DNA from 4 places in the Citrobacter braakii genome. Region 1 is predicted to be linked to each of the others. Evidence: predicted binding sites of a transcription regulator. Region 1 holds the regulator's gene; each other region holds the start of a gene.
The links. Region 1 encodes PurR, which represses purine synthesis genes. Its sites were predicted from a motif close to CANGCAAACGTTTGCNTG; they were not measured.

Region 1 (7,481 bases):
ATTGACCCTAACAATCCGCTACGCGGCGCGGTCAGCGAATATGACGCTCTGCATGCCATCTTTAAAATGGTGCGTAAAGGGATTAAAGACAGCGGCTGCAATCGGGCGATCATGGTGGCGCATAACGCTACGTTCGACCACAGTTTTATGATGGCCGCTGCAGAACGCGCCTCGCTCAAACGTAATCCATTTCATCCGTTCGTCACCTTTGATACTGCAGCCTTAAGCGGCCTGTCTCTGGGGCAAACTGTGTTGTCGAAAGCGTGCCTGGCGGCGGGAATGGAATTTGACGGGACTCAGGCGCACTCGGCGCTGTATGACACCGAACGGACGGCCGTGCTGTTTTGCGAAATTGTTAACCGCTGGAAACGTCTCGGCGGCTGGCCTCTTCCCATGCCTGAAGAGGCATAACGGACCGATAAAAAAAGCGACCATCACGAGGTCGCTTTTTTATTTACGCTGATATTATTCAGCGTCCGGCTCTTCGGTTTTGTATTTCGCCGCTGTTTCTTTAATCAGCTGCTGCAACTCACCGCGCTGGTACATTTCGATCAAAATGTCACAGCCGCCAACCAGCTCGCCATCAACCCACAGCTGCGGGAAGGTTGGCCAATTTGCGTATTTCGGCAGCTCGGCGCGAATATCCGGGTTCTGCAGAATATCAACATAAGCAAAGCGTTCACCACAGGCGGACAGCGCCTGCACAGCCTGAGCGGAGAAACCGCAGCTTGGCAGTTTAGGGGAACCTTTCATGTACAGGAGAATCGGGTTTTCAGCGATCTGGCGCTGGATTTTTTCGATAGTGGTGCTCATTATCTTGCTTCCTTAAACTTCTTTTACGGCAGTAGTCTGACATTGTAGCGGGTCAGACAGGCAACGGAAAATAACATTTTCATTACGCGTTATTATTTTATCCCCTGACGCCAAAAGTTGCATTCACAATCTCATTTATCCCCTTAAAGCCTGTGGATTTGATTATTCGTTCACCAACGCCAACTTTAATTGCTGATTTTTTTTGCGGTCGGTTACGAAACGTAGTTTTAAACAAAAAAGCTATTAACTTTCCCTCTTTCTATAGATTAGAATCATCAAGTTTTGAAAATCACACGCAGGCATGATAGACCTGCCTTACCAGAGGATTGCTCAGTGGCGCGGATAAACCGAATCTCGATCACGCTCTGTGCTTTACTTTTTACTACACTGCCCTTTACGCCCATGGCTCATGCTTCCAAGCAGGCCAGGACGACACCTACCCATTCCCACACCATCAAAACGGTAGATAAAAAGAAAAGCGCAACAACCAGCCAAAAAACAACAAAGACCAGCAAAAAAACGGCGACAAAAACCACCAGCAAAACCAGCACCAAAACCGCTTCCTCTTCTAAACATCGTACTGCCGCTCCGGCAAAGTCGACTAAAACAGTAAACCGTCGTGGTAAAAACACCGCAGCACAAACCGCTGCCGTTACCTGGACTGAAAAATGCACGCCGCGCAAAGGCCATAAGCCGCGCTGTGTAAAAGTGAAAACCACCGCACCAACGACGCTGGCTGACGCGCATAAAGTGAAAGTGCAGAAAGCCACTAAAACCGCCATGTCCACGCTGATGAACCAAATCGGCAAGCCTTATCGCTGGGGCGGCACCTCACCAAGAACCGGGTTTGACTGCAGCGGTCTGGTCTATTACGCCTATAAAGATTTGGTGAAATTCCGCATTCCACGTACAGCGAACGAAATGTATCATCTGCGCGATGCTGCGCCGATTGAACGTGGCGAACTGAAAAATGGCGACCTGGTATTTTTCCGTACCCAGGGGCGTGGAACTGCCGATCACGTTGGCGTTTATGTTGGCAACGGTAAGTTTATTCAGTCACCGCGCAGCGGCCAGGAAATTCAAATCACCTCTCTGAGTGAAGATTACTGGCAGCGCCACTATGTGGGCGCTCGTCGGGTAATGACGCCAAAAACAATTCGTTAAAAACTTACCCTACAGTACATGCTGTAGGGTAAGTTCTTCTTTTGCATAACCTTTCAATTTGCTACCCTATCCTTACTCACAATGAGGCTATTGTGTGTACTCAATATAAATAATAAGGAGAGAAGCAATGTCGTTTGAATTACCTGCATTACCGTATGCCAAAGATGCTCTGGCACCGCACATTTCTGCCGAAACGCTGGAATATCACTATGGCAAACACCATCAAACTTACGTGACTAATCTGAACAACCTGATTAAAGGCACGGCGTTTGAAGGCAAATCACTGGAAGAGATCGTACGTAGCTCTGAAGGCGGTGTATTCAATAACGCAGCACAGGTATGGAACCACACGTTCTACTGGAACTGCCTGGCACCGAACGCAGGTGGCGAACCTACCGGTAAACTGGCCGAAGCAATTGCCGCCTCCTTTGGCAGCTTTGCGGATTTCAAAGCGCAGTTCACCGATGCCGCTATTAAAAACTTCGGTTCTGGCTGGACCTGGCTGGTAAAAGGAACGGATGGCAAACTGGCTATCGTTTCCACCTCCAATGCAGGTACACCGCTGACCACCGACGCGACGCCGCTGATGACCGTTGACGTATGGGAACACGCCTACTACATCGATTATCGCAATGCCCGTCCTGGCTACCTGGAAAACTTCTGGGCGCTGGTGAACTGGGAATTTGTTGCGAAGAACTTCGCAGCATAAAAAAGATGACGCAGAAGGAGAACCCTTCTGCGTTTTAGCATTAATTCGCGGTAGTGAAAGCCTCTTCAGGCTGTTTGCGCGCCGAGATAAAGACCAGCAGCAGCGCAAGCCCCGCCACAATTGCCCCCATCACCGGAACAAAGCTGTAGCCCAACCCACCGGAAATCACCGCCCCACCGGCTGCGGCACCCAGAGCATTCCCCAGATTAAACGCGCCAATGTTGACTGACGATGATAATCCAGGCGCTTCGCTGGCAACACGCATCACGCGCATCTGCAACGGCGGAACGACCGCAAACGTCGCTGCCCCCCAGACCACCATACTAACTGCCGCACCCAGCTCATTACGCGCCAGGAAAGGAATGGCCAGCATAATAACCATCAGCAGCAGTAAAAAGCCTTTCAGCGTACCGTTGACGGAACGGTCAGCCAGTTTGCCACCAAGATAGTTACCGATTGAGAAGCCAACGCCAATCAGCACCAGCATACCGGTCACAAACGCCGGTGTGGCATGGGTGATCGTATGTAACACTGGTGAGATATAGGTATAAAGCGTGAACATCGCCCCGGCTCCCAGAACGGTCGTCAGCAGCGCCGACAGCACCTGCGGACGCATAAGTACCGCCAGTTCGCTACGGACATCCGGGCGCTCTCCCGCCCCACCTTTGGGTAATGAGAAGAACAGGCTGACCATGGCGATGACGCCCAGACCCGCCGTTGCCATAAACGACATACGCCAACCGATGGTTTCACCAAGCCAGGTCGCCGCAGGAACACCGCCGATATTGGCAATGGTCAACCCCATAAACATGGTTGCCACGGCGCTGGCCTGCTTATGTTTGGGTACTACGCTTGCAGCGACAACGGAGCCAAGACCAAAAAATGCCCCATGGTTCAGACTGGTCAAAATACGCGATAACATCAGGGTGGTGTAATCCGGCGAAATAGCCGAAAGCACGTTGCCCAGCGTGAAAATCGCCATCAGGAATATCAACGCATTACGTCGCGCACGATGGGACAGCAGTAATGTCATCAGCGGAGCACCCACCATCACCCCAACCGCATACGCGCTGATTAACATTCCGGCCGCGGGAATCGAGACATCCACACCTTTGGCAATGACGGGCAATAATCCCATTGGCGAAAATTCAGTGGTGCCAATGCCAAACGCGCCGATCGCCAGCGCCAGTAAAGGATAATTGAGTTTCATATTTCGACTCCGTAACGTCGAGCCGGGGCGCGACATAAAATAAGAGTCAAAAGCATGACATTGATCGCAAAATTAATAAAGTTAACAAAATTGCAAAAGACTTTTGCTTATTCGCAAACAATCGACGGGAAAGGCAAGCGGAAAGGATGAGGGAGAGCGAACTCCCTCGGGGGAAATCAATGCAGCGCTGCGGTCAGGCCACCCGCGACGATCAAACCCAGAACAATAATGGTAGTCACTAACGAAAATTTCAGATCGGTGCTCATCAAGTTTTCTCCTTTTTATTCCCACACAAAAAGTGATATTGCGCATTTTTACACACTTGAAAGCAAAAATCTCTCACGATTTATATTGATAACTGCTTTTAACTCTTCCCCTTTTCGTTAAGATCAGACAAAATTCCACGCTTACTTGATTAGCGTACCGGCCATTGACCCCTTCCTGACGTTCCGTGTCGTTTTCCCGGCGTGCCGCAACCCTTACGTTGCGCTAAGGGTGTGTTAAGGCAAACGTTTACCTGGAGTATTCTCAGGAGCTTAGGATATGGTCTGGAGTGAGATGTAATGGCAACAATTAAAGATGTAGCGAAGCGAGCAAACGTTTCCACTACAACCGTATCACACGTAATTAACAAGACGCGCTTTGTCGCGGAAGAAACGCGTAATGCTGTCTGGGCGGCGATCAAAGAGCTGCACTATTCTCCGAGCGCCGTGGCGCGCAGCCTGAAGGTGAATCACACCAAGTCTATTGGCTTGCTGGCCACCAGCAGCGAAGCGGCCTATTTCGCTGAAATTATCGAAGCCGTTGAGAAAAACTGTTTCCAGAAAGGCTATACCCTGATTCTGGGTAACGCATGGAACAGTCTCGAAAAACAGCAGGCTTATCTGTCAATGATGGCGCAAAAGCGCGTTGATGGTCTGCTGGTGATGTGTTCTGAGTATCCGGAGTCGCTGCTTTCGATGCTCGAAGAGTACCGCCATATTCCGATGGTCGTCATGGACTGGGGCGAAGCTAAAGCCGACTTTACCGATACGGTCATTGATAACGCCTTCGAAGGCGGTTACATGGCGGGTCGGTATCTGGTAGAACGCGGTCATCGTGAGATTGGCGTGATCCCAGGCCCAATGGAGCGTAATACCGGAGCCGGGCGTCTGGCAGGCTTTATGAAAGCGATGGAAGAAGCGCTGATTAAAGTTCCTGAAAACTGGATTGTGCAGGGCGATTTTGAGCCTGAATCGGGCTATCGCGCCATGCAGCAAATTCTGTCACAGTCGCATCGTCCGACCGCCGTCTTCTGCGGTGGCGATATCATGGCGATGGGTGCGCTGTGCGCCGCTGACGAGATGGGACTGCGCGTACCGCAGGATGTCTCGCTCATCGGTTACGACAACGTGCGCAACGCCCGCTTCTTCACGCCGGCTCTGACGACCATTCACCAGCCTAAAGATTCACTGGGGGAAACGGCCTTCAACATGCTGTTAGACCGTATCGTGAATAAACGTGAAGAGTCGCAGTCTATCGAGGTTCATCCGCGCCTGGTAGAACGCCGTTCCGTTGCCGACGGCCCGTTCCGCGATTACCGTCGTTAAGACTGTGGTGCGGGAGCCTCATCGGGCTCCCGCAACCATTCCTTATTCAGCGTTTCACTATCCCCTAAATAGTCCAGCAGCCAGCTCAATGCCGGCGATGTATCGTTCTGTTGCCATGTCAGGCAACATGCGGCATCAGGAAATGGATTCTCCAGCTGTAGCGCGACCCATTTGCCGCTATCAATCCACGGTTTGGCAAAATGCGTCGGTACCATGCCCACGCACAGACCTGCAGATAAACAGGTAGCAGAAGATTCCCAGTCAGGCACCACAACGCGCTTTTGGTTATCCAGCAGCCAGGTAATACGCTTAGGAAGCGTACGCGACGTGTCTTCACGCACCAGCGACGGCCAGTTGCGCAACGTATCGTCGCTTAGCGGTCCGGGCATTGACGCCAACGGATGATGGCTTGCCACCACGCAGCTCCAGCTCAGCATTCCCATGTCGCGGAAGGTATAGCGTCCCCCCACCGGAATCGCCTGCGTGGCGCCGATTGCCAGCTCAACGCGCCCATCGGACAGCGCATCCCAGACACCGTTAAACACCTCCTGGAAAACCAGCAGTTCGACATCATCAAAATGACGATAGAAATCCACGATCATCTGTCGGGTACGATCCGGGCGGACAATGTTATCTACCGCGATCGCCAACTGCCCGCGCCAGCCGTTGGCAATTTGCTGACATTGCTGGCGGGTGATCTGCATTTTTTTGATAACAGAGCGGCCTTCTTTGAGAAACCATGCACCGGCAGGCGTCAATTCCACATCCCGATGGCGTCGCTCAAAAAGCGGCACCGCCAGCCACTCTTCCAGTTGACGCACGGTGTAGCTTACCGCCGAGGGTACGCGGTGCAACTCCTGCGCGGCCGAACTAAAGCTACCGTTACGCGCAACCGCATCCACAACTTCAAGTGAATATTCCGACCACATATTCTGCCCACAAAAAATTTGAAATCAGTAAGCAAATATTAGCGTTTCACAGCAAGAATTACACTCACTACACTCAGCGGCATTGTTCTACTGCTAAAAAAAGAGAAATGATGATGCAACCTGGGAAAGGATTTTTAGTCTGGCTGGCGGGTCTTAGCGTACTCGGCTTTCTGGCAACGGATATGTATCTGCCCGCCTTCGCCGCAATTCAGTCCGATCTGCAGACACCTGCATCTGCCGTCAGCGCCAGCCTTAGCTTATTCTTAGCGGGTTTTGCCGTCGCGCAACTTCTGTGGGGGCCGCTCTCTGACCATTATGGCCGCAAGCCAGTTTTGCTTCTGGGTTTATCCATCTTCGCGCTGGGCAGTTTGGGCATGCTGTGGGTTGAAAATGCCACCGGTCTGCTGGTACTGCGCTTTGTTCAGGCCGTTGGCGTTTGTGCGGCATCGGTTATCTGGCAGGCGCTGGTCACCGATTATTATCCTTCACAAAAAGTAAACCGCATCTTTGCCACCATTATGCCATTGGTCGGGTTATCCCCGGCATTAGCGCCGTTATTAGGCAGTTGGATCCTGGTACATTTTTCCTGGCAGGCCATTTTCGCCACCCTGTTTGCCATTACTCTAATCCTGATGCTTCCGGCTCTGCGCTTAAAACCAACAGCTAAAGCACGCGACGACAGCCAGGATAAACTGACTTTCGCTACCCTGTTGCGCTCAAAAGTTTACCGCGGAAACGTGCTGATTTATGCCGCCTGCTCCGCGAGCTTCTTCGCGTGGCTGACGGGTTCCCCGTTCATCCTCAGCGAAATGGGCTACAGTCCGGCGGTGATTGGCCTGAGCTATGTTCCACAAACCATCGCTTTCTTAATTGGTGGTTACGGCTGCCGCGCTGCGCTGCAAAAATGGCAGGGCCGTCAGTTGCTGCCCTGGTTACTCATTCTGTATGCCTTTAGCGTAGTGGCCACCTGGGCAACCGGCTTTATTCACCATGTTGCGCTGGCTGAAATCCTCATCCCATTCTGCGTTATGGCGATTGCCAATGGAGCAATCTACCCTATTGTTGTG
Region 2 (7,481 bases), 2.5 Mb from region 1:
TTGCACACCTCAATGATCGGCCCTCACGGCGTCCCGGTTGAAGTACAGATTCGTACCGAAGACATGGACCAGATGGCAGAGATGGGTGTAGCAGCGCACTGGGCTTACAAAGAGCACGGCGGCGAAAGCAGCACCACCGCACAAATCCGCGCTCAACGCTGGATGCAAAGTCTGCTGGAACTGCAGCAGAGCGCCGGTAGCTCGTTTGAATTTATTGAAAGCGTCAAATCTGATCTCTTCCCGGATGAGATTTATGTTTTCACACCGGAAGGGCGCATTGTCGAACTGCCTGCCGGTGCAACACCTGTCGACTTCGCCTACGCCGTGCATACCGATATCGGTCACGCCTGCGTCGGCGCACGCGTCGACAGACAACCTTACCCGCTTTCGCAGCCGCTCTTTAGCGGACAGACCGTTGAGATTATTACCGCTCCGGGCGCCCGTCCGAATGCAGCGTGGCTCAACTTCGTCGTCAGTTCGAAAGCGCGCGCCAAAATTCGCCAACTGCTGAAAAACCTCAAGCGCGATGATTCCGTCAGTCTGGGTCGTCGACTGCTCAACCATGCCTTAGGCGGTAGCCGTAAACTGGCTGAGATCCCGCCAGAGAGCATCCAGCGTGAGCTTGAGCGCATGAAGCTCGCCACGCTTGACGATCTGCTCGCGGAAATCGGTCTGGGTAACGCCATGAGCGTGGTGGTAGCGAAAAACCTCCAGCAGGGCGAAGCAACGGCAAACGTGCCAGCGCAATCAGGCCACGGTCATCTGCCGATCAAAGGCGCAGATGGCGTGCTGATCACCTTCGCGAAATGCTGTCGTCCGATTCCTGGCGATCCAATCATTGCCCACGTCAGTCCGGGTAAAGGTCTGGTGATTCACCATGAATCCTGCCGTAACATTCGTGGCTATCAAAAAGAGCCAGAGAAGTTTATGGCGGTGGAATGGGATAAAGAGACAGAGCAGGAGTTCATCACCGAGATTAAGGTGGATATGTTTAACCACCAGGGTGCTCTGGCGAACCTGACGGCGGCAATCAACACGACTACCTCCAACATTCAAAGTCTGAATACGGAAGAGAAAGATGGCCGCGTCTATAGCGCCTTTATTCGCCTGACCGCTCGCGATCGCGTGCACCTGGCGAATATCATGCGCAAAATCCGCGTCATGCCGGACGTGATAAAAGTCACCCGTAACCGTAACTAGAACACGTTTTATGAATACTCAACGTTATGCACGTATTTGCGAGATGCTCGCACGTCGTCAGCCCGATCTGACCGTCTGCATGGAGCAGGTCCACAAACCTCATAACGTTTCTGCAATCATTCGTACTGCAGACGCGGTCGGCGTGCATGAAGTCCACGCCGTCTGGCCTGGTAGCCGTATGCGCACCATGGCCTCTTCTGCCGCAGGCAGCAACAGTTGGGTACAGGTGAAGACTCACCGCACTATTGGCGATGCGGTCACACATTTAAAAAGCCAGGGTATGCAGGTTCTGGCAACACATCTGTCAGATAAAGCCGTGGATTTTCGCGAGATTGATTACACGCGCCCCACCTGCATCCTGATGGGCCAGGAGAAAACCGGCATCACTCAGGAAGCGTTGGATCTGGCGGATCAGGACATCATCATTCCCATGACTGGCATGGTGCAATCGCTGAACGTTTCGGTCGCCTCCGCGCTGATTCTGTACGAAGCACAGCGCCAGCGGCAAAACGCCGGCATGTACCGACGAGAAAACAGCATGCTGGCGCAAGATGAGCAGCAGCGTTTGCTGTTTGAAGGCGGTTATCCGGTGCTGGCGAATGTCGCTAAGCGCAAAGGTCTTCCCTACCCCCACGTAAACACGCAGGGCGAAATTGAAGCCGATGCAACGTGGTGGGCCACTATGCAATCTGCGAGATAAACGCGATGAAAGGCCGTTTACTGGATGCCATCCCACTCAATTCTCTGACCGGCGTTGGCGCAGCGCAAAGCAGTAAACTGGCGAAAATTGGCCTGCACACCGTGCAGGACCTTCTGCTCCACCTCCCTCTGCGTTACGAAGACCGCACGCACCTGTACCCGATTGGCGAACTGCTGCCGGGCGTTTACGCCACCGTAGAAGGCGAAGTGCTGAACTGCAATATCACCTTCGGCGGACGCCGGATGATGACCTGTCAGATCAGTGATGGCTCCGGCATTCTCACCATGCGCTTTTTCAACTTCAGCGCCGCAATGAAAAACAGTCTCGCCACCGGTCGCCGGGTGCTGGCCTATGGCGAAGCCAAACGCGGAAAATACGGCGCAGAGATGATCCACCCGGAGTATCGCGTGCAGGGCGATCTCAGCACGCCGGAATTGCAGGAAACGCTCACACCGGTGTATCCAACCACCGAAGGCGTGAAACAGGCCACGCTGCGCAAACTGACCGATCAAGCGCTGGACCTGCTCGATACCTGCGCCATTGCCGAACTGCTGCCGCCAGAGCTGTTGCAGGGCATGATGAGCCTGCCGGAAGCTCTGCGCACATTGCACCGTCCACCGCCGTCACTGCAGTTGAGCGATCTGGAAACCGGTCAGCATCCAGCACAGCGACGTCTGATACTGGAAGAATTGCTGGCGCATAACCTCAGCATGCTGGCACTACGCGCCGGGGCGCAACGTTTCCACGCCCAGCCGCTGCTCGCAAACAACGCGCTGAAAGATAAGCTGCTGGCGGCTCTACCGTTTAGACCCACCGGCGCCCAGGCCCGCGTTACCGCTGAGATCGAACGCGATATGGCACTGGATGTCCCCATGATGCGTCTGGTACAGGGCGATGTCGGCTCAGGTAAAACGCTGGTTGCGGCGCTGGCCGCCCTACGTGCCATCGCACATGGTAAGCAAGTTGCGCTGATGGCCCCCACCGAACTATTGGCTGAACAGCACGCCAATAACTTCCGCAACTGGTTCGCGCCACTGGGCATTGAAGTTGGCTGGCTGGCAGGTAAACAGAAAGGCAAAGCGCGCCTGGCACAGCAGGAAGCTATCGCCAGCGGTGAGGTGCAGATGATTGTCGGCACGCACGCAATTTTCCAGGAACAGGTGCAGTTCAACGGACTGGCACTGGTTATCATCGACGAACAGCACCGTTTTGGCGTACATCAGCGCCTGGCGCTGTGGGAGAAAGGTCAGCAGCAGGGTTTCCATCCACACCAGCTAATCATGACCGCCACCCCAATCCCGCGCACGCTGGCGATGACCGCCTATGCCGATCTCGACACATCGGTCATTGACGAACTCCCTCCGGGGCGTACACCGGTCACCACGGTGGCGATTCCGGATACCCGCCGCAGCGATATTATTGACCGCGTGCGCAACGCTTGTACCCATGAAGGGCGTCAGGCGTACTGGGTCTGTACGCTGATTGAGGAGTCTGATTTGTTAGAAGCTCAGGCCGCTGAAGCCACGTGGGAAGAGCTTAAACTGGTGCTGCCAGAGCTGAATATTGGCCTGGTACACGGCCGTATGAAGCCCGCAGAGAAGCAGTCGGTAATGGCGGCGTTTAAGCAGGGCGAATTGCAGCTGCTGGTTGCCACCACGGTGATTGAAGTGGGCGTAGACGTACCTAACGCCAGCCTGATGATTATTGAAAACCCGGAGCGCTTGGGCCTGGCGCAGTTGCACCAGCTACGTGGTCGCGTAGGTCGTGGCGCGGTGGCCTCCCACTGCGTCCTGCTCTACAAATCGCCGCTGTCAAAAACCGCGCAAAAACGTCTGCAGGTTCTGCGAGACAGCAACGACGGATTCGTGATCGCGCAAAAAGACTTGGAGATCCGCGGGCCCGGCGAGCTGTTGGGTACGCGCCAGACCGGAACGGCAGAATTCAAAGTTGCAGATTTGCTGCGCGATCAGGCGATTATCCCGGAAGTTCAGCGCATTGCCCGTCATATTCACGAACGTTACCCGCAACAAGCTGTGGCGCTGATTGAACGCTGGATGCCGGAAACCGAGCGCTACTCCAACGCATAGTAGATTCATAGCAGCGGCGGATGTGACTCCGCCGCACAGACATTATTGCGCAAAAATCGGCAGCAGCAGATACAGCTTAATCACCAGCGCATTGACGATATCGATAAAGAACGCCCCCACCATCGGCACCACCAGAAACGCCATATGGGATGGTCCAAAACGTTCTGTAATTGCCTGCATGTTGGCAATCGCCGTGGGTGTCGCACCGAGGCCAAAACCGCAGTGTCCGGCTGCCAGCACGGCGGCATCGTAGTTCTTACCCATCATGCGCCAGGTGACGAATATCGCGTACAGCGCCATGAAAATGGTCTGCACAACCAGGATTGCCAGCATCGGCAGGGCCAGAGAAGCCAGCTCCCACAGCTTCAGACTCATTAGCGCCATCGCCAGGAACAGCGACAGGCTAACGTTACCCAACACCGAAACCGCGCGCTCGAATACCCGATAAAAACCCATTAACGCCAGGCCGTTACTGAGGATCACCCCAACAAACAGCACGCAGACGAAAGTCGGCAGTTCCAGCACCGTTCCGACCAACATTTGTGCAACGATTTTACCCACCGTCAGACAGATAGCGATCAGCGCAATGGTTTCAATCAGCACCAGCGAAGTGATTATGCGTCCAACATCTGGCTTTTCAAATGCGGTAGGCACAGCCTGATCGTCCGGCATGCCGTCTGGCGTGGTAGAGTGTTTGACCAGATAGCGGGCCACCGGGCCGCCAATCAATCCGCCCAGCACCAGGCCAAACGTTGCGCAAGCCATCGCCACTTCAGTCGCATTAGCGAAACCATAGCGCTCAATAAACAGTTTGCTCCATGCAGCCCCGGTTCCATGCCCGCCAGAGAGGGTTATCGAACCGGCGATCAGACCCATCAGCGGATCCAGACCCAGCAGAGTCGCCATACCAATACCGATGGCGTTTTGCATCAGCAGCAGGCCAACAACCACAATCAGAAAGATACCCACCACGCGGCCACCCGCGCGCAGGCTGGCGATATTGGCGTTCAGGCCGATAGTGGCGAAGAATGCCAGCATCAGCGGATCGCGCAGGGTCATATCGAAGTTCACTTCCCAACCCATGCTTTTTTTCAGCACCAGCAGCGCAATCGCCACCAGCAATCCGCCAGCTACCGGTTCGGGAATGGTGTATTTTTTCAGGAAGGAAACAGACTGGACGAGCTTACGTCCCAGCAGCAACACAAGGGTTGCCGCAACCAGCGTTGATAACGTATCGAGATAAAACATTTACAACTCCATTAGTGCGTTTAGCACAATCACGCACGATGCATTCCAGACCGATTTTTAGCTCTTATTGAGTTTTCGGTGTGGATTTTAAGCAGAAAATCATGAAAAGTTATATAAAAATGTTTGTTTATCCGTTTTAAATATTAAGAACACCTGGTAGCAAACGTTTGCATTTCCGCCATGGTCAGATAAAATCACCGCTTTTCCACCATGGGATTGCCTCTGATGTCCGTTAACGCCGTAGAGTCAACAAATGCGCAACCGGTTGCGCAGACTCACAACAGTGAACTGATTTACCGTCTTGAAGATCGCCCCCCGCTAGCCCAGACCCTGTTTGCCGCCTGTCAGCACCTGCTGGCCATGTTCGTCGCGGTAATCACCCCAGCGCTGTTAATTTGCCAAGCGCTCGGTTTACCGGCTCAGGATACTCAACACATTATCAGTATGTCGCTGTTCGCATCCGGCGTGGCTTCTATCATTCAGATCAAAGCCTGGGGGCCGGTCGGCTCAGGGCTATTATCCATTCAGGGCACCAGCTTTAACTTTGTTGCGCCACTGATTATGGGCGGTACAGCGCTAAAAACCGGTGGTGCTGATGTCCCAACCATGATGGCGGCGCTGTTCGGTACACTGATGCTGGCAAGCTGCACTGAGATGGTTATCTCACGCGTACTGCATCTGGCGCGTCGTATCATTACCCCGCTGGTCTCAGGCGTGGTGGTGATGATTATCGGCCTGTCGCTGATTCAGGTGGGGCTGACGTCGATTGGCGGCGGCTATGCTGCAATGAGCGACAACACCTTTGGCGCGCCAAAGAATTTACTGCTGGCAGGCGTCGTGCTGGCGCTGATTATCCTGCTTAACCGCCAGCGCAACCCGTACCTGCGCGTTGCGTCACTGGTGATTGCGATGGCGGCAGGTTACCTGTTGGCGTGGTTTATGGATATGCTGCCGCAAAATACCGCGCCGGTAAGTCAGGACCTGCTGATGGTGCCAACGCCGTTGTATTATGGCCTGGGTATCGACTGGAGCTTACTGCTGCCGCTGATGCTGGTGTTTATGATTACCTCGCTGGAAACCATCGGTGATATTACGGCCACCTCCGATGTCTCCGAGCAGCCCGTTTCTGGTCCGCTGTATATGAAACGCCTGAAAGGCGGAGTACTGGCGAACGGTCTGAACTCGTTTGTTTCAGCCGTATTTAACACCTTCCCGAACTCCTGTTTTGGACAAAACAACGGGGTTATTCAGTTAACGGGCGTTGCCAGCCGCTACGTTGGTTTTGTGGTTGCGCTGATGCTGATCGCGTTGGGCCTGTTCCCGGCGGTCAGCGGTTTTGTACAGCATATTCCTGAGCCAGTACTCGGCGGTGCTACGCTGGTGATGTTCGGTACTATCGCGGCATCCGGCGTGCGTATCGTATCCCGCGAACCGCTGAACCGCCGCGCAATTCTGATTATCGCGCTGTCGCTGGCCGTCGGCCTCGGCGTTTCCCAGCAGCCGCTGATCCTGCAGTTCGCTCCGGACTGGGTGAAAAACCTGCTCTCTTCCGGCATTGCCGCAGGCGGTATTACCGCTATCGTTCTGAATCTGGTGTTCCCACCAGAGAAGCAATAAGCAAAATGCGGCATTGGTTCTGAATCAACGCCGCTGTAACGCTCTTTCACCATTCCCGCCTTGAGCATTGCGCCTAAATCGTGCATAACTTGACTATGTGCACTTCGCGGGATGGAAGACCATGAAATTTATTGGAAAGCTGCTTCTTTACGTGCTGATCGCCCTTGCAGTGGCGATCCTCGGCTTATATTTTCTACTGCAAACCCGCTGGGGCGCAGAGCACGTCAGCGCCTGGGTTTCGCAGAACAGCAGCTACCATCTGGCATTTGATGCCATCGATCACCGGTTTTCTTCTCCTTCCCATATTCTGCTGGAAAACGTCACCTTTGGCCGGGATGGTCAGCCCGCAACGCTGGTCGCCAAAACGGTCGATATTGGACTGAGCAGCCGCCAAATCACCGACCCGCTGCACGTAGACACCATTCTTTTGCAAAACGGCACGCTGAATCTTTCCCAGCAAACTGCGCCGCTGCCGTTCCAGGCCGATCGCCTGCAATTGCAAGATATGGCGCTTAACAGTCCCGGTAGCGAGTGGACCCTGAGCGCGCAGCGCGTTAACGGCGGAGTCATTCCCTGGAGTCCTGAGGCAGGTAAAATTCTCGGGAGTAAAGCGCAAATTCAGCTCAGCG
Region 3 (7,481 bases), 1.3 Mb from region 1:
TCTGTATTACCGATAAAGCCGCCTCTGATGAAGTGAAAGCCGCATTTGAAAACAGCGCTACGCGCGCTTTTGGCCCCGCCGGATTCCTTGAGCAGGACGACTCGGAAAACTGGTGTGAAATTCAAAAACTTCTGAAGGGCCATCGGGCGCGTAATAGCAAACTGTGCCTGGAAATGGGGTTAGGTCAGGAGAAACGTCGTGAAGACGGCATTCCGGGGATCACCAACTACATCTTCTCAGAAACCGCCGCCCGCGGCATGTATCAGCGCTGGGCTGATTTACTCAGCAGCGAAAGCTGGCAGGAAGTGCAGGAAAAAACCGCCGCTTACCAGCAGGAGGTGATGAAATGAGCGCTTTAGTTTCCCTGGAACTGCATCACCGCATTACGCAGTTTCTCTACCATGAAGCCAGCCTGCTGGATGACTGGCAGTTTCGCGACTGGCTGGCGCAGCTGGATGACGACATTCGCTATACCATGCGCACAACGGTCAATGCCCAGACGCGCGATCGTCGCAAAGGCGTGCAGCCGCCAACCACCTGGATTTTTAACGACAACAAAGATCAGCTTGAACGCCGTATTGCGCGACTGGAAACCGGAATGGCCTGGGCAGAGGAGCCGCCGTCGCGTACCCGACACCTGATCAGCAACTGCCAGGTCAGTGAAACCGAAGTGCCGGATGTATTCGCCGTGCGCCTTAACTATCTGCTGTATCGCGCGCAAAAAGAGCGCGATGAAACCTTTTACGTCGGCATGCGCATGGACAAAGTGCGCCGTTTACCGGGCGATGAGTGGCGCTTACTGGAGCGTGAGATCGTGCTGGATCAAGCGGTGATCACCTCCCATAACCTGAGTGTATTGTTCTGATGAGTCGTATTTATGCCTGCCCCGTAGGGGATTTGCCGGAGGGTGAAGCGCTCCGGCTCGACACCTCGCCCGTCATCGCGCTGTTCAACGTTGGCGGCGAGTTTTATGCCATCAACGATCGCTGTAGCCACGGTAATGCCTCGATGTCGGAAGGTTATCTGGAAGACGACGCGACGGTGGAATGCCCGCTGCATGCCGCCAGTTTCTGCCTGAAAACCGGTAAGGCGTTGTGTTTACCTGCCACCGATCCGCTGACCACCTACGCGGTGTACGTGGAAGGTAGCGATGTGTTCGTTGATATTCCAGAGGACGCGAGATGAGCGATTTACGCGATAACGTGGTCTTTATCACCGGCGGCGGCTCCGGTCTTGGCCTGGCGCTGGTCGAGCGTTTCATTGAGGAAGGCGCGCGGGTCGCCACGCTGGAACTTTCGCCAGCCAAAGTCGCCAGCCTGCGCCAACGTTTTGGCGAACATGTGCTGGCAGTAGAAGGCAACGTCACCTGCTACGCCGACTATCAGCGCGCGGTGGATCAAATTCTGGCGCGCTACGGCACGCTGGACTGTTTGATCGGCAACGCCGGGATATGGGATCACAACGCCTCGCTGGTCAATACGCCAGCAGACGCGCTGGAGAGCGGCTTTCATGAGCTGTTTAACGTCAACGTGCTGGGCTATCTGCTGGGCGCAAAAGCCTGCGCCCCTGCGCTTATCGCCAGCGAAGGCAACATCATCTTTACCCTTTCCAACGCGGCGTGGTATCCCGGCGGCGGCGGTCCGTTGTATACCGCCTCTAAACATGCCGCCACCGGGTTGATTCGCCAGTTAGCCTACGAGCTGGCGCCAAAGGTGCGCGTCAACGGCGTCGGTCCGTGCGGTATGGCGACCGATCTGCGCGGCCCACAGGCGCTGGGCCAGGGCGATGCGTCGATTATGCAGTCGCTGACGCCGGAAAAAATCGCCGCCATTTTGCCGTTGCAGTTTTTTCCTGAGCCAGCGGATTTTACCGGCCCGTATGTGATGCTGGCGTCAAAGCGCAACAATCGCACATTGAGTGGCGTGATGATCAATGCCGATGCCGGTTTGGGCATTCGCGGTATTCGTCACGTTGCCGCCGGACTGGATCTCTGAGGAGGCGTTATGAGCCCTAAAATTATCGCTATCGTCGGCGGTGGTCAGGCTGCGGCAATGGCCGCCGTCGCACTGCGTCAGCAAGGATTTAACGGCGAATTGCATCTGTTTTCCGATGAGCCGTATCTACCCTATGAACGCCCTCCGCTCTCCAAAGCAATGCTGCTGGACGAAAATCCACAGCGACAGCCGATCCTGAACGCTGACTGGTGGCGGGAGAACAACGTACAGCTGCATCTCGGCGTCACGCTGCATCAGATTGACCGCACCTCGCGCACGCTGATGCTCGCCGATGGTCAGTCATACCGCTGGTCGCAGTTGCTGTTGGCGACCGGGGCCGCCGCCAGACCGCTGCCGCTGCTGGATAAACTGGGCGAACGTTGCTTTACCCTGCGTCACGCCAAAGATGCCGAGCGTCTGCGCGGTGCCTTGCTGCCGGGCAAGTCGATTGTGATTGTCGGTGCGGGCACCATTGGCCTGGAATTAGCGGCCAGCGCGATCCAACGCGGCTGTCGGGTGACGTTAGTGGAGCTGGTCTCAACGGTAATGGGTCGCAACGCCCCTGCTCCGGTGCGCGACTATCTGCTAAACCGCCACCGACAGGCAGGGGTGCGGGTACTGCTCAACAGCGCCATTGAGCACGCCGAAGCGGGAGAGTTTATCTCGCTTACCCTGCAAAACGGCGAGACGCTACAGGCCGATGCGCTGGTTTATGGCATCGGTATCGTGGCGAATGATGCGCTGGCTCGCGAAGCGGGGCTGGAGACGGCTAACGGTATTATCGTTGACTCCGCCTGCATCACCTCCGATCCCGCGATTTTTGCCGCTGGTGATGTGGCGATAACGCGCCAGCCCGACGGTTCGTTAGAACGGGTAGAAAGCTGGGAAAATGCCAATAACCAGGCACAGATTGCCGCTGCCGCAATGCTTAACCTGCCGTTGCCGGAGAAGGCGCCAGGCTGGTTCTGGACCGACCAATTTAATGACAATCTGCAGTTTGTTGGCGATATGCAAGGGCAAACATGGCTATGTCGTGGCAATCCGGATGATGGCAAGGCTATCTGGTTCCACCTGCGTGATGGGAAGCTAATTGGCGCAGTAGCGCTCAACAACGGACGCGAAGTGCGCGCACTGCGTAAGTTAATTCATTCAGGACGAGTGGTAAGCGAGGAAGCACTGTGCAATGAAAGCGTGCCGCTGAAGTCGTTGTGATAGCAGCCTGATAAGCGCAGCGCTATCAGGCATTAAAAAAGGCCGCATCAGCGGCCTTTCGTTTTGCGTAAAGCAGAATTACGCGTAAACCGGGAAGCGTGCGCAGATATCCAGAACTTTACCTTTGACGCGCTCGATAACGGCTTCGTCATTGATGTTGTCCAGAACGTCACACATCCAGCCAGCCAGCTCTTTCACTTCCGCTTCTTTAAAGCCACGGCGAGTTACAGCCGGAGAACCGATACGGATACCGGAAGTCACAAACGGGCTCTTCGGATCGTTCGGCACGCTGTTTTTGTTAACAGTGATGTTAGCGCGGCCCAGTGCGGCGTCAGCTTCTTTACCGGTCAGGTTTTTATCAACCAGATCCAGCAGGAACAGGTGGTTTTCAGTACCGCCAGAAACCACTTTGTAGCCACGGTTCAGGAACACTTCCACCATCGCTTTGGCGTTTTTGGCAACCTGCTGCTGGTAAACCTTAAACTCAGGCTCCATCGCTTCTTTCAGCGCCACGGCTTTCGCCGCGATCACGTGCATCAGCGGGCCGCCCTGCGCGCTTGGGAACACCGCGGAGTTCAGCTTTTTGTACAGCTCTTCGTCACCGCCTTTCGCCAGGATCAGGCCGCCGCGCGGACCCGCCAGGGTTTTGTGGGTGGTGGTGGTCACTACGTGCGCGTGTGGAACCGGGTTCGGGTAAACGCCTGCGGCGATCAGGCCCGCAACGTGCGCCATGTCAACGAACAGGTATGCGCCAATGCTGTCGGCGATTTCACGCATTTTTGCCCAATCAACAACGCCGGAGTAAGCAGAGAAGCCGCCGATGATCATCTTCGGCTTGTGCTCTTTGGCCTGCTTAGCCATATCTTCGTAGTCAATTTTACCGGACTCATCAATACCGTAAGGGATGATGTTGTACAGCTTGCCAGAGAAGTTAACCGGGGAACCGTGAGTCAGGTGGCCGCCTTGCGCCAGGTTCATACCCAGAACGGTATCACCCGGTTGCAGCAGAGCGGTGTAAACAGCGAAGTTAGCCTGGGAGCCGGAGTGCGGCTGTACGTTAGCGTAGTCAGCGCCAAACAGCTCTTTTGCACGATCGATAGCCAATTGCTCAACGATATCAACGTACTCACAACCGCCGTAGTAGCGCTTGCCCGGATAACCTTCAGCGTATTTGTTGGTCAGCTGAGAACCCTGCGCCTGCATAACACGCGGGCTGGTGTAGTTTTCGGAGGCGATCAGTTCGATGTGCTCTTCCTGACGTACTTTTTCCTGCTCCATAGCCTGCCACAGTTCGGCATCATAATCGGCAATGTTCATTTCACGCTTTAACATCCGCATCTCCTGACTCAGCTAACAATAGAATTTCGGCCTAAAAAGGCAGTCCCGTTGGACGACGGCGAACAGTATAACCGAATCATTCTTCGATAACAGGTCTTGACAAAGGATTTTACGCAAACGATTACCTTCACGGCACGCAAGGCTTTGGAGAACAAAGGTCTGCTGAATTTCAACGGATTTCTTTTCAGGTTTGTGATGCAGATTTTTCACGATGTAACCTTTACAACGCAAAGTGACAAAGAACCATTTACAATGCAGGGGTATTTTTTATAAGATGCATTTGACATACATCATTAAAATTTCAGATAAAGGAAGACCGTATGCTTGACGCACAAACCATCGCTACAGTGAAAGCCACCATTCCCCTGCTGGTTGAAACAGGCCCGAAGCTGACCGCCCATTTCTACGATCGCATGTTTACGCATAACCCAGAGCTGAAAGAAATCTTCAACATGAGTAACCAGCGTAATGGCGATCAGCGGGAAGCGCTGTTTAACGCTATTGCCGCGTATGCCAGCAATATCGAGAACCTGGCGGCGCTGTTGCCTGCCGTTGAGAAAATCGCGCAGAAGCATACCAGCTTCCAGATTAAACCGGAGCAGTACAACATCGTAGGTGGCCATTTGCTGGCAACGCTGGACGAGATGTTCAGCCCAGGCCAGGAAGTTCTGGATGCTTGGGGCAAAGCATACGGCGTGCTGGCGAACGTTTTCATCAACCGTGAAGCGCAGATCTACAGCGAAAATGCCAATAAAAATGGCGGCTGGAAAGGTACCCGTCCTTTCCGCATCGTGGCAAAAACCCCACGCAGTGCGCTTATCACCAGCTTTGAATTTGAACCTGTCGACGGTGGCGCAGTGGCTGAATATCATCCGGGGCAATACCTGGGCGTCTGGCTGAAGCCGGAAGGTTTCCCGCATCAGGAAATTCGTCAGTACTCACTGACCCGTAAACCCGATGGCAAAGGCTACCGTATTGCTGTGAAGCGTGAAGACGGTGGTCAGGTTTCCACCTGGCTGCACAACCATGCGAATGTGGGCGACGTCGTTCACTTAGCTGCACCTGCGGGCGATTTCTTTATGGACGTTGCGACCGATACCCCAGTGTCTCTGATTTCAGCAGGCGTAGGTCAGACCCCGATGCTGGCGATGCTGGATACGCTGGCAAAAGCGAATCATACGGCGCAGGTTAACTGGTTCCACGCGGCAGAAAATGGCGATGTACATGCCTTTGCCGATGAAGTGAATGAACTGAGCAAAACGCTGCCACGCTTTAGCGCACACACCTGGTATCGTGAGCCAACCGAAGCCGATCGCGCGAAAGGTGCGTTTGATAGCGTTGGTCTGATGGATTTGAACAAACTGGAAGGCGCAATCAGCGATCCGGCGATGCAGTTTTATCTGTGCGGTCCGGTTGGCTTTATGCAGTTTGCCGCGAAGCAGCTGGTCGATCTGGGCGTGAAAAACGAGAACATTCATTACGAATGCTTCGGCCCGCATAAAGTCTTGTAATTACTCATGCCTGATGGCGCTGCGCCATCAGGCAAGCACGGCGCGGCTTAGATTGCCGCGTCGTCTTCTTCACCGGTGCGAATACGAATCACGCGTGCCACGTCGAAGACAAAAATCTTACCGTCGCCGATTTTACCGGTCTGGGCAGTACGAATAATGGTGTCGACGCAGGTATCGACGATGTCGTCGGTGACCACAATTTCAATTTTTACCTTCGGCAGAAAATCCACCATATATTCCGCACCACGGTACAGCTCAGTATGGCCTTTCTGACGGCCAAACCCTTTCACTTCTGTTACAGTCATACCGGTAATGCCGACTTCAGCCAGCGCTTCGCGGACGTCGTCCAGCTTGAAGGGTTTAATAATCGCATCAATCTTTTTCATGCTATTCCTTGAAAAGGTCGCCTGTCTTTTGATCGAATAAAACTAACATAATCCGCAGATTTATTCTTTGAAATCGTTTGCATCCAGCTCATGGCGAGAGAGCAACTTGTAGAATTCGGTGCGGTTGCGCCCCGCCATTCGCGCCGCATGAGTCACATTGCCCTTGGTGATTTGCAACAGCTTACGCAGGTAGTTGAGTTCAAACTGGTTACGCGCTTCAACAAAGGTCGGCAGCGCGGTGTTCTCCCCTTCCAGCGCCTGCTCCACCAGCGCGTCGCTGATCACCGGCGAAGAGGTCAACGCCACGCACTGCTCAATCACGTTAACCAACTGACGCACGTTACCAGGCCAACTGGCGGTCATTAACCGTTTCATGGCATCGGTCGAAAAGGCGCGCACGAACGGTTTGTGTCGTTCAGCAGACTGGCGCAGCAGATGGTTTGCCAGCAGCGGAATATCTTCCGTACGCTCGGCCAGCGCCGGGATCTTCAGGCTTACCACGTTGAGGCGATAGTACAAATCTTCGCGAAATTCCCCCCGAGCCATCGCTTTGGGTAAATCACGGTGGGTCGCGGAAACGATCCGCACATCAATATCGATATCGCGGTTACTGCCCAGCGGCCTGACTTTTCGCTCCTGCAATACACGTAGCAATTTAACCTGCAACGGCGCGGGCATATCGCCAATCTCATCGAGAAACAGCGTCCCGCCTTCCGCGGCCTGAAACAGCCCTTCACGATTGCTCACCGCACCGGTAAAAGCGCCGCGCGCATGACCAAACAGTTCGGACTCCAGCAGTTGTTCCGGCAATGCGCCACAGTTAATGGCAATAAAAGGCTTGTGGCTGCGCGGGCTGGCGTTATGAATGGCCTGGGCAAAAACTTCTTTCCCGGTTCCGCTTTGGCCGTTGATCAATACGCTTACGTCCGATTGCGCCACCATGCGCGCCTGTTCCAGCAGGCGCAGCATCAGTGGGCTGCGGGTGACGATGGACTCACGCCAGCTGTCATCAGCGGCAGGCGCAGACTGTTCCAACGCCC
Region 4 (7,481 bases), 2.3 Mb from region 1:
GGCAGCGGTCGTAATAGCCCCTGCTCAAGCTGCTGCTGAATTCGCTCCTCAGGCAACCAGCCGTAACCGACTTGATACATCACCGCCTCAATCGCGGCATCAATGGTCGAGAAGGTCCAGGCATCGCGCACCGCTTGCTGCGGGTTGTCGCGATCGGCAATGCGAATCAGCGGCCACGCGCGTAACGCGTCTTCATCCAGCGGCGCATCCAACATGCAGAGCGGGTGATCGCGGTGGGCAACGGCCACGAAGTCAATATTCATCAGCCATTCGCCGCGGCCGGTGATATCCTGGCGTCGGGTCAGGACCATCACGTCCGCATCGGCATGCGCCGCCAGTCGATCGTCAGCATTCTCCAGCACTTCGGTCAAACGTACCTGCGTCTGCGGCCACGCTTGCTGAAACTGCTTGAGGATCGCGAACAGGCGTTTGCGTGGGAAGATGCTATCTACCATGAAATCCAGCCTCGTTCGCGTGCCGTTTTGCAATGTTGCTGCCCGGGTTTCCACCCATAAAAAGGCCTTCAGTAACGGTTTGACCTGTCCCAACAGTAGCTCTCCCGCAGGGGTTAATACCGCCCTGCGACCTTCCGGCGTCAGCAGCGTCACGCCAAGCCGCTCCTGCAGTAGCGCCAGATTGTAACTCACCGAAGACTGGCTACGGTTGGTCTCTTCCGCAGCTTTAGCAAAGCTGCCCAGCTCCACGACTTTCTCCAGTAAGGCCCATTGCTCCAGCGTTGTCTTGTGCATAACTCATCTAAAAATTGAATGAATATGATGTAAAAATAGCGTTATTCATCCAATTTTTGAAGCGGTAAGATCCTCGCATCAAGTAAGAGGAGAAAGAATATGAGCACTTTTGATAAACATGATTTGAGCGGCTTTGTCGGCAAACATCTGGTCTATACCTACGATAATGGCTGGAATTACGAGATCTACGTGAAAAACGACACCACTCTGGATTACCGTATTCACAGCGGCATTGTGGGGAATCGTTGGGTGAAGGATCAGCGGGCGTACATTGTGCGGGTTGGCGAGAGTGTTTATAAAATTTCATGGACCGAACCGACCGGGACCGACGTCAGCCTGATCGTAAATCTGGGCGACAAACTCTTTCACGGCACCATCTTTTTCCCACGCTGGGTGATTAACAATCCGCAAAAAACGGTCTGTTTCCAGAATGACCATATTCCGCTGATGATGTCATATCGCGATGCGGGTCCGGCATATCCAACTGAGGTGATTGACGAGTTTGCGACCATCACTTTCGTGCGTGACTGTGGGGCGAATAATGACAGCGTTATTGCCTGTGCGGCCAGTGAATTGCCGGAAAACTTCCCGGAAAATTTACGCTAAGGCTTCCAGACGCTGCACGGCGTCGGCGGTCAGAGTAAACGGCGTGGGCGTACACACCGCCAGGCTCAGGGTATCGAGCTGGCACTGGCTGACCGAGAGTGAGGAGGTTAGCACGGTGCTGTCGACGCTGACAATTTGCCAGGCGCTGCCGCCACGCTGTTTCACGATAGCTTCTTTACGCGTCCAGATGCGCCAGAACGCCGCCAGCTGTTGCTCCGGGCGTTCGGCCTCAACTTCGGCATGTTCCCTGAGACTGAACACCGTATTTGCCAGCGTCTGCCAGTTATCGCGCGGGCGAACGACTTCAATATCACAGCCGACTTCCCCTTCGTCGCTGAGCAGCAGGGCAATATCATCACCGCTGTGGCTGAGATTGAACCACAGCGGTGTGTCGGCGGAAAAGGTCGGTTTTCCTTGCTCGCTGTAGACGATGTCCGGTAATGGCGAAAGAGTATGGGAAAGCAGCACGCGACCAGCCAGCCAGCGCGCACGACGAGCGCCTTGCGGGGCCTGCTCACGCAGTGCGGCAGGCAGTGTGCCAGCGCTTAAAACAGAAACTTTCCCAAGAACGATCCGGTACATATCAGGGCTAACCTTTAGTAATAATGGGGTTGTTTACCATTCTATACATGCTGTTTGCAAGTTTATCCAGGTAATCGGGTTTTGGGCCTGCCGGGTCCCAGCAAAATTGCCAGTTTGCTACCGCCTGTGGTGGTTTCCATCCAGATTTTACACACGCTGGTTAACGGCACGGAGAGCAGCATACCTACCGGACCAAGCAGCCATCCCCACACCAACAGAGAGAGAAAGACGATTAGCGTCGATAATCCCAGCCGGTGCCCCATCATGCGGGGCTCGAGGATGTTGCCAATTACCATATGCACCACCAGAAACAGCGCCCCAACCAGCACGCATTCGTAAACGCCGTTGAACAGCAGCGCCTGGATCATGGGTGGAACGGCGGAAATGACCGAGCCAATGTTGGGCACGTAGTTTAGCAGGAATGCCAGCACACCCCACATCAGAGCAAACTGAATACCCATTAGCGCCAGTCCGAGCCAGACGATGGCACCGGTCCATAAGCTGAGCAACGTTTTCAGCGCCAGATAGTGAGAAACACCTTTCAGCGCCCGATGCAGCCCCGCAATATGGATTTGTGGGTTGTTCAGCGCAAAGCGCAGCTTATAGGGGACATGACGCACCTCAAACAACATAAAGACCACCGTCATCACCAGCAGAACGACGCTGGCCATGGCACCGGAAAGACTTGTCATCAGCGTGGTTGTGAAGGTCATCAGCTTGTCGGAGTCCATACGTTGCAGCATGCGCTCCGGGGACATATGCAGATTTAGAAAAGGCACCATCTCTTGCAGATACAGAACCTTGCGCGTCAGCTCCTTATTGTATTTTGGCAGCATGGCCATGAATTCAGTGATGGATGACGCCAGAACGCCGATTAACGCCGTAAGAACGATCAGCATCACCACCACGACTAACGTTATCGCGACCGGCCGACGTACACCCCGGCGAATAAACCAGATGACCAGCGGATTCAATACAATGGCAAAAAAAAGGGCCAGCAGAAGCTGTACGATGATATCCGCCGCGGCATGAATACCCGCGAGGATCACCACCAGAGCGGCCAGTTTGAGCAGAATGTGCAAACCCGTTTTATCGGGCTGGGCGGTTGTCATGTCGTCTTCCTGTTTGCGTTTTTGCATTAAGTGTAGCGGCTGGCTTGCGACTGATATTCCGAAACTGACTACTGATTTCTGCCCGGCAACATGGTAGAAATGAAACACTGTTGTGAAAACGTGGTGATCCTCCATGCCCGAACCCGTCGCTGAACCGACGCTTAGCGGTTTACGCCTTAATCTGCGTATTGTCTCTGTGGTGATGTTTAACTTCGCCAGCTACCTGACCATTGGTCTGCCGCTCGCTGTATTGCCAGGCTATGTCCATGATGTGATGGGATTTAGCGCTTTTTGGGCAGGGCTGGTCATCAGCCTGCAATATTTCGCTACGCTGCTGAGCCGTCCACATGCTGGTCGCTATGCCGACCTGCTGGGGCCAAAGAAGATTGTGGTATTCGGACTGTGTGGCTGTTTTTTAAGTGGTCTGGGCTACTTCCTGGCGGGCTTCACGAATGGCTGGCCGCTGGCCAGCCTGCTGCTGTTATGTCTGGGGCGCGTGATTCTAGGGATCGGGCAAAGCTTTGCCGGGACTGGCTCTACGCTGTGGGGGGTTGGGGTCGTTGGTTCAATGCATATCGGACGGGTGATTTCGTGGAACGGCATCGTGACCTATGGCGCGATGGCGATAGGCGCTCCGCTGGGTGTACTGTTTTATGCCTGGGGTGGCTTACAGGGACTGGCGCTGACCGTGATGGGCGTGGCGCTGTTGGCAATACTGCTGGCGCTCCCTCGTCCGGCGGTGAAGGCCAGCAAAGGCAAACCATTGCCGTTTCGCGCGGTGCTTGGGCGTGTCTGGTTGTACGGCATGGCGCTGGCCCTGGCCTCAGCCGGATTTGGCGTGATCGCCACTTTCATTACCCTGTTTTATGATGCCAAAGGCTGGGACGGTGCCGCTTTCGCGCTAACGCTTTTTAGCTGCACGTTTGTGGGGACCCGCCTGTTATTCCCAAATGGTATCAACCGTTTAGGTGGACTAAATGTGGCGATGATCTGCTTTACCGTCGAGATTGTTGGGCTGCTGCTGGTCGGGATGGCTTCCATGCCGTGGATGGCGAAAAGCGGCGTCCTGCTGGCCGGTGCAGGGTTTTCGCTGGTGTTCCCGGCGCTGGGCGTGGTGGCGGTAAAAGCCGTCCCGCAGCAAAATCAGGGCGCTGCGCTGGCGACGTATACGGTGTTTATGGATTTATCACTGGGAGTTACGGGGCCGCTGGCCGGGCTGGTCATGACCTGGGCGGGCGTGCCGGTTATCTATCTGGCGGCGGCAGGGCTGGTGGCGGTGGCATTATTGCTGACCTGGCGATTAAAAAAACGGCCTCAGGTGGTGTCACCGGAGGCCGAGTCATCGTCTTAACCGTTACTGGATAACCAGCGTGTTAATGATGTTTTCTGCGGTAGTCTGCGCTTTTTGCTGATCGTCAGCAGGCAGCGTGATTTGCAGAGTCAGCAGTTGGTTATCGACTTTACCCAACACCACGGAAGAGTAAGCGGTCTGGCCTTTGGCCGAGATGATGCTGTCTAACTGCTGCAGCGTGTGGCCTTTCAGCTCAATAGATTTATTGGTGACGACCTGCAACTGCGGGTCGCGGCTACGCTGCTGATCTTCCAGGCGTTTTGCCAGCACAGCCAGGTCTTCGTTGGTATTGTCGCCAACAATCACAATCACCGCTTTCTGGCCGGTTGCGTCAGAATAAACGTGCATATTGTTCGCCTGGGTGCCCAGTTTGCCGCTCTGATCGGTCATATCCGCTGGCAGGGAAAAACTGAGTTTACCGTCCAACAGGCTGACCGGTTGTCCGGTGGCGCTACTTTCTGCGGCAGCACCCTCTGCTGGCGCTTTTGTATCGCTATTATCACAGGCCGCAAGCCCCATAACCAGCAGGCCAATACCGACATATTTAACCAGATTGCGCATTGACTTCTTCCTTTCGATAAACGGCCATAACGGCTCATTCGTCCATCTTATCACAACTCGGAAAATGAACCTTTAACTCGTCTGCAATGCAGAGATTTCGGATTTATCTGCCAGCCTTTTCAGTAACATATTCAGCAGCACGCCGTACATCGGCAGGAAGAAAATAATGCTGATCAGCACTTTGAAGCAGTAGTCGACCAGCGCGATTTCCATCCAGTGCTCGGCCATAAAGGCATCCGGGCTGCGCCAGAAAGCGATAAAGAAGAAGGCTAACGTATCGCTGATGTTGCCAAACAGTGTGGAAGCCGTTGGCGCCAGCCACCAGCGACGGTTCTGACGCAGGCGGTTAAAGACATGCACATCCAGAATTTGACCCAGCGCGTAAGCCATAAAGCTGGCGGCGGCGATACGGGCGACAAACAGATTAAAGTGCAGCAGTGCGCCGAATCCCTGCCACGATCCCATATAGAACAGTGATGAAACGACATAGGAGATCAGCAGCGCGGGGATCATTACCGCAAAGATGATACGTCGTGCCAACGGAGCGCCAAAAATACGCACGGTCAGATCGGTCGCGAGGAAAATAAACGGAAAGCTGAAAGCGCCCCATGTGGTATGGAAACCAAAAATGGAGATCGGTAGCTGCACCAGATAGTTGCTGGAGGTGATCACCAGCAGATGAAATAGCGATAGCCAAAACAACGCTTTTACGCGTTGAGATTGTGTAAACGGAGTCATATTGTGACCTTTTTGTTGGATGGGGTGAGGGAACCCAATAAAAAACCGTCGCATGATACTGCTTTAAGAGCACATTGCAATGGTTGTTTTTCACGCAATCGTTAACCTGATTGGCTTACGCCACAACAGAGCGTAAAATAACGCCGTTTTTGAATGAACGAGACTACGATGAGCGATCTGTTTACCTCTCCCGACCATACTCTTGATGCCCAAGGGCTGCGCTGCCCGGAACCCGTAATGATGGTGCGTAAAACCGTGCGCGGCATGCAAGCGGGTGAAACGCTGCTGATTGTCGCCGACGATCCGGCGACAACCCGTGACATTCCCGGCTTCTGTACCTTTATGGAGCATGAGCTGGTAGCAAAAGAGACCGACTCTCTGCCGTACCGCTATCTGGTGCGCAAAGGCCAGTAATCTTAGCCGGATGGCGCTAATGCAACTGCCGTCCGGCACAGACGCATTATCCTTTACGTAGTAACCGCAGCGCGTTAGCGGTCACCAGTACCGTCGCCCCCGTATCTGCCAGCACCGCCAGCCACAGTCCGGTTATCCCGAGCAGCGTGGTGACGAGGAAAATCCCCTTCAGGCCTAGCGCAATCGCAATGTTCTGGCGAATATTGGCGTGGGTGGCGCGGGCTAACTGAATCATTTGCACCAGACCACGCAGGCGGTTGTGGGTCAGGGCGGCATCGGCGGTTTCCAGCGCGACATCGGTCCCGCTTCCCATCGCAATGCCAATGGTGGCTGCTTTCATTGCCGGAGCGTCGTTGATGCCGTCGCCGATCATCGCCAGCGGCGACTGTTGGTTGAGATGGGTAACGGCCTGTACTTTATCTTCCGGTAATAGACCCGCTTTGAACTCGAGACCCAATTCACTGGCAATAGCTGCCGCCGCTCGCGGGTTATCACCCGTCAGGATCACCCCTTTCACGCCAATCTGATTAAGCTCGCTGATGGCGCTACGGGCGTCGTCGCGCAGCGTGTCCTGTAGGGCCAGCACGCCGAGAACGGCATCGTTACGCAGCACCAGCACCACCGTTTGACCCGCGCTTTCCAGCTCGCTTATCTGCCCGGCAAAAGCATCGGCAGGCTGCTTACCGGCGGCGCAAATCAGCACGCGTTCGCCGTTGACCAGTGCTTCAATGCCAGAGCCAACCAGCGCCCGCTGATCTTTTGCGACAGGGATAGTCAGCTCGCGCGTTTGGGCTTCCCGAACAATCGCCTGCGCCAGCGGGTGCGTCGCGCCTTGCTCTACTGCTGCCGCCAGCGCCAGCAGTTCTGCCTCGCCAATACCGCTTGCCGGGTGAATCGCCGTGACGCGCGGTTTACCGACGGTCAGGGTGCCGGTTTTATCAAACGCGACCTGCGTTACCCTACCCAACTGCTCCAGCGCGGCCCCGCCTTTGATTAACGCGCCACGACGCGCCGCGGCGGCAAGGCCAGAGGTAATGGCTGCGGGTGTGGAAATCACCAGCGCACATGGGCAGCCAATCAGCAGCAGCGTCAGCCCTTTATAAATCCACTCCTGCCAGGATGCGGCAAACAGCAGCGGTGGTACAAGGGTGACCAACAACGCAACCGCCATAATGGCTGGGGTGTAAATCCGGCTGAAACGGTCAATAAAGCGCTCAATGGGGGCGCGGCGTTCTTCCGCTTCTTCAATCAATTTCAGAATACGGTCAATGGCGCTGGCACCCGGTTCGGAGAGTACTTCCAGCGTTACCAGACGGTCCACGCTGGTGGCACCCGCCGGGACTTTCTCGCCGGTGGCGCGCTCAACCG

Region 2: a site for PurR is predicted at 5,392-5,409, ahead of gltS (sodium/glutamate symporter). Genes of this name have one in related genera too.
Region 3: a site for PurR is predicted at 4,655-4,672, ahead of glyA (serine hydroxymethyltransferase). Genes of this name have one in related genera too.
Region 4: a site for PurR is predicted at 5,791-5,808, ahead of tusA (sulfurtransferase TusA). Genes of this name have one in related genera too.

Annotation. Positions count from the first base shown of each region.
Region 1 is NZ_CP045771.1:3,552,432-3,559,912, forward strand. Features, by position in the region: gene rnt (ribonuclease T) at 1-411, shown strand, start outside; gene grxD (monothiol glutaredoxin 4) at 466-813, opposite strand; gene GFC06_RS16610 (C40 family peptidase) at 1,147-1,977, shown strand; gene sodB (superoxide dismutase [Fe]) at 2,105-2,686, shown strand; gene GFC06_RS16620 (MFS transporter) at 2,727-3,896, opposite strand; gene cydH (cytochrome bd-I accessory subunit CydH) at 4,073-4,162, opposite strand; gene purR (HTH-type transcriptional repressor PurR) at 4,460-5,485, shown strand; gene punR (DNA-binding transcriptional activator PunR) at 5,482-6,414, opposite strand; gene punC (purine nucleoside transporter PunC) at 6,528-7,481, shown strand, end outside.
Region 2 is NZ_CP045771.1:1,085,574-1,093,054, reverse strand. Features, by position in the region: gene spoT (bifunctional GTP diphosphokinase/guanosine-3',5'-bis pyrophosphate 3'-pyrophosphohydrolase) at 1-1,200, shown strand, start outside; gene trmH (tRNA (guanosine(18)-2'-O)-methyltransferase TrmH) at 1,211-1,900, shown strand; gene recG (ATP-dependent DNA helicase RecG) at 1,906-3,987, shown strand; gene gltS (sodium/glutamate symporter) at 4,030-5,235, opposite strand; gene xanP (xanthine/proton symporter XanP) at 5,461-6,852, shown strand; gene GFC06_RS04970 (AsmA family protein) at 6,974-7,481, shown strand, end outside.
Region 3 is NZ_CP045771.1:2,288,618-2,296,098, reverse strand. Features, by position in the region: gene hcaE (3-phenylpropionate/cinnamic acid dioxygenase subunit alpha) at 1-350, shown strand, start outside; gene hcaF (3-phenylpropionate/cinnamic acid dioxygenase subunit beta) at 347-865, shown strand; gene hcaC (3-phenylpropionate/cinnamic acid dioxygenase ferredoxin subunit) at 865-1,185, shown strand; gene hcaB (3-phenylpropionate-dihydrodiol/cinnamic acid-dihydrodiol dehydrogenase) at 1,182-1,994, shown strand; gene hcaD (phenylpropionate dioxygenase ferredoxin reductase subunit) at 2,004-3,206, shown strand; gene glyA (serine hydroxymethyltransferase) at 3,285-4,538, opposite strand; gene hmpA (NO-inducible flavohemoprotein) at 4,865-6,055, shown strand; gene glnB (nitrogen regulatory protein P-II) at 6,103-6,441, opposite strand; gene glrR (two-component system response regulator GlrR) at 6,502-7,481, opposite strand, start outside.
Region 4 is NZ_CP045771.1:1,245,119-1,252,599, forward strand. Features, by position in the region: gene GFC06_RS05700 (LysR family transcriptional regulator) at 1-749, opposite strand, end outside; gene GFC06_RS05705 (phenolic acid decarboxylase) at 849-1,355, shown strand; gene acpT (4'-phosphopantetheinyl transferase AcpT) at 1,347-1,937, opposite strand; gene GFC06_RS05715 (AI-2E family transporter) at 2,000-3,049, opposite strand; gene GFC06_RS05720 (MFS transporter) at 3,183-4,400, shown strand; gene GFC06_RS05725 (DcrB family lipoprotein) at 4,404-4,961, opposite strand; gene GFC06_RS05730 (7-cyano-7-deazaguanine/7-aminomethyl-7-deazaguanine transporter) at 5,034-5,699, opposite strand; gene tusA (sulfurtransferase TusA) at 5,868-6,113, shown strand; gene zntA (Zn(II)/Cd(II)/Pb(II) translocating P-type ATPase ZntA) at 6,160-7,481, opposite strand, start outside.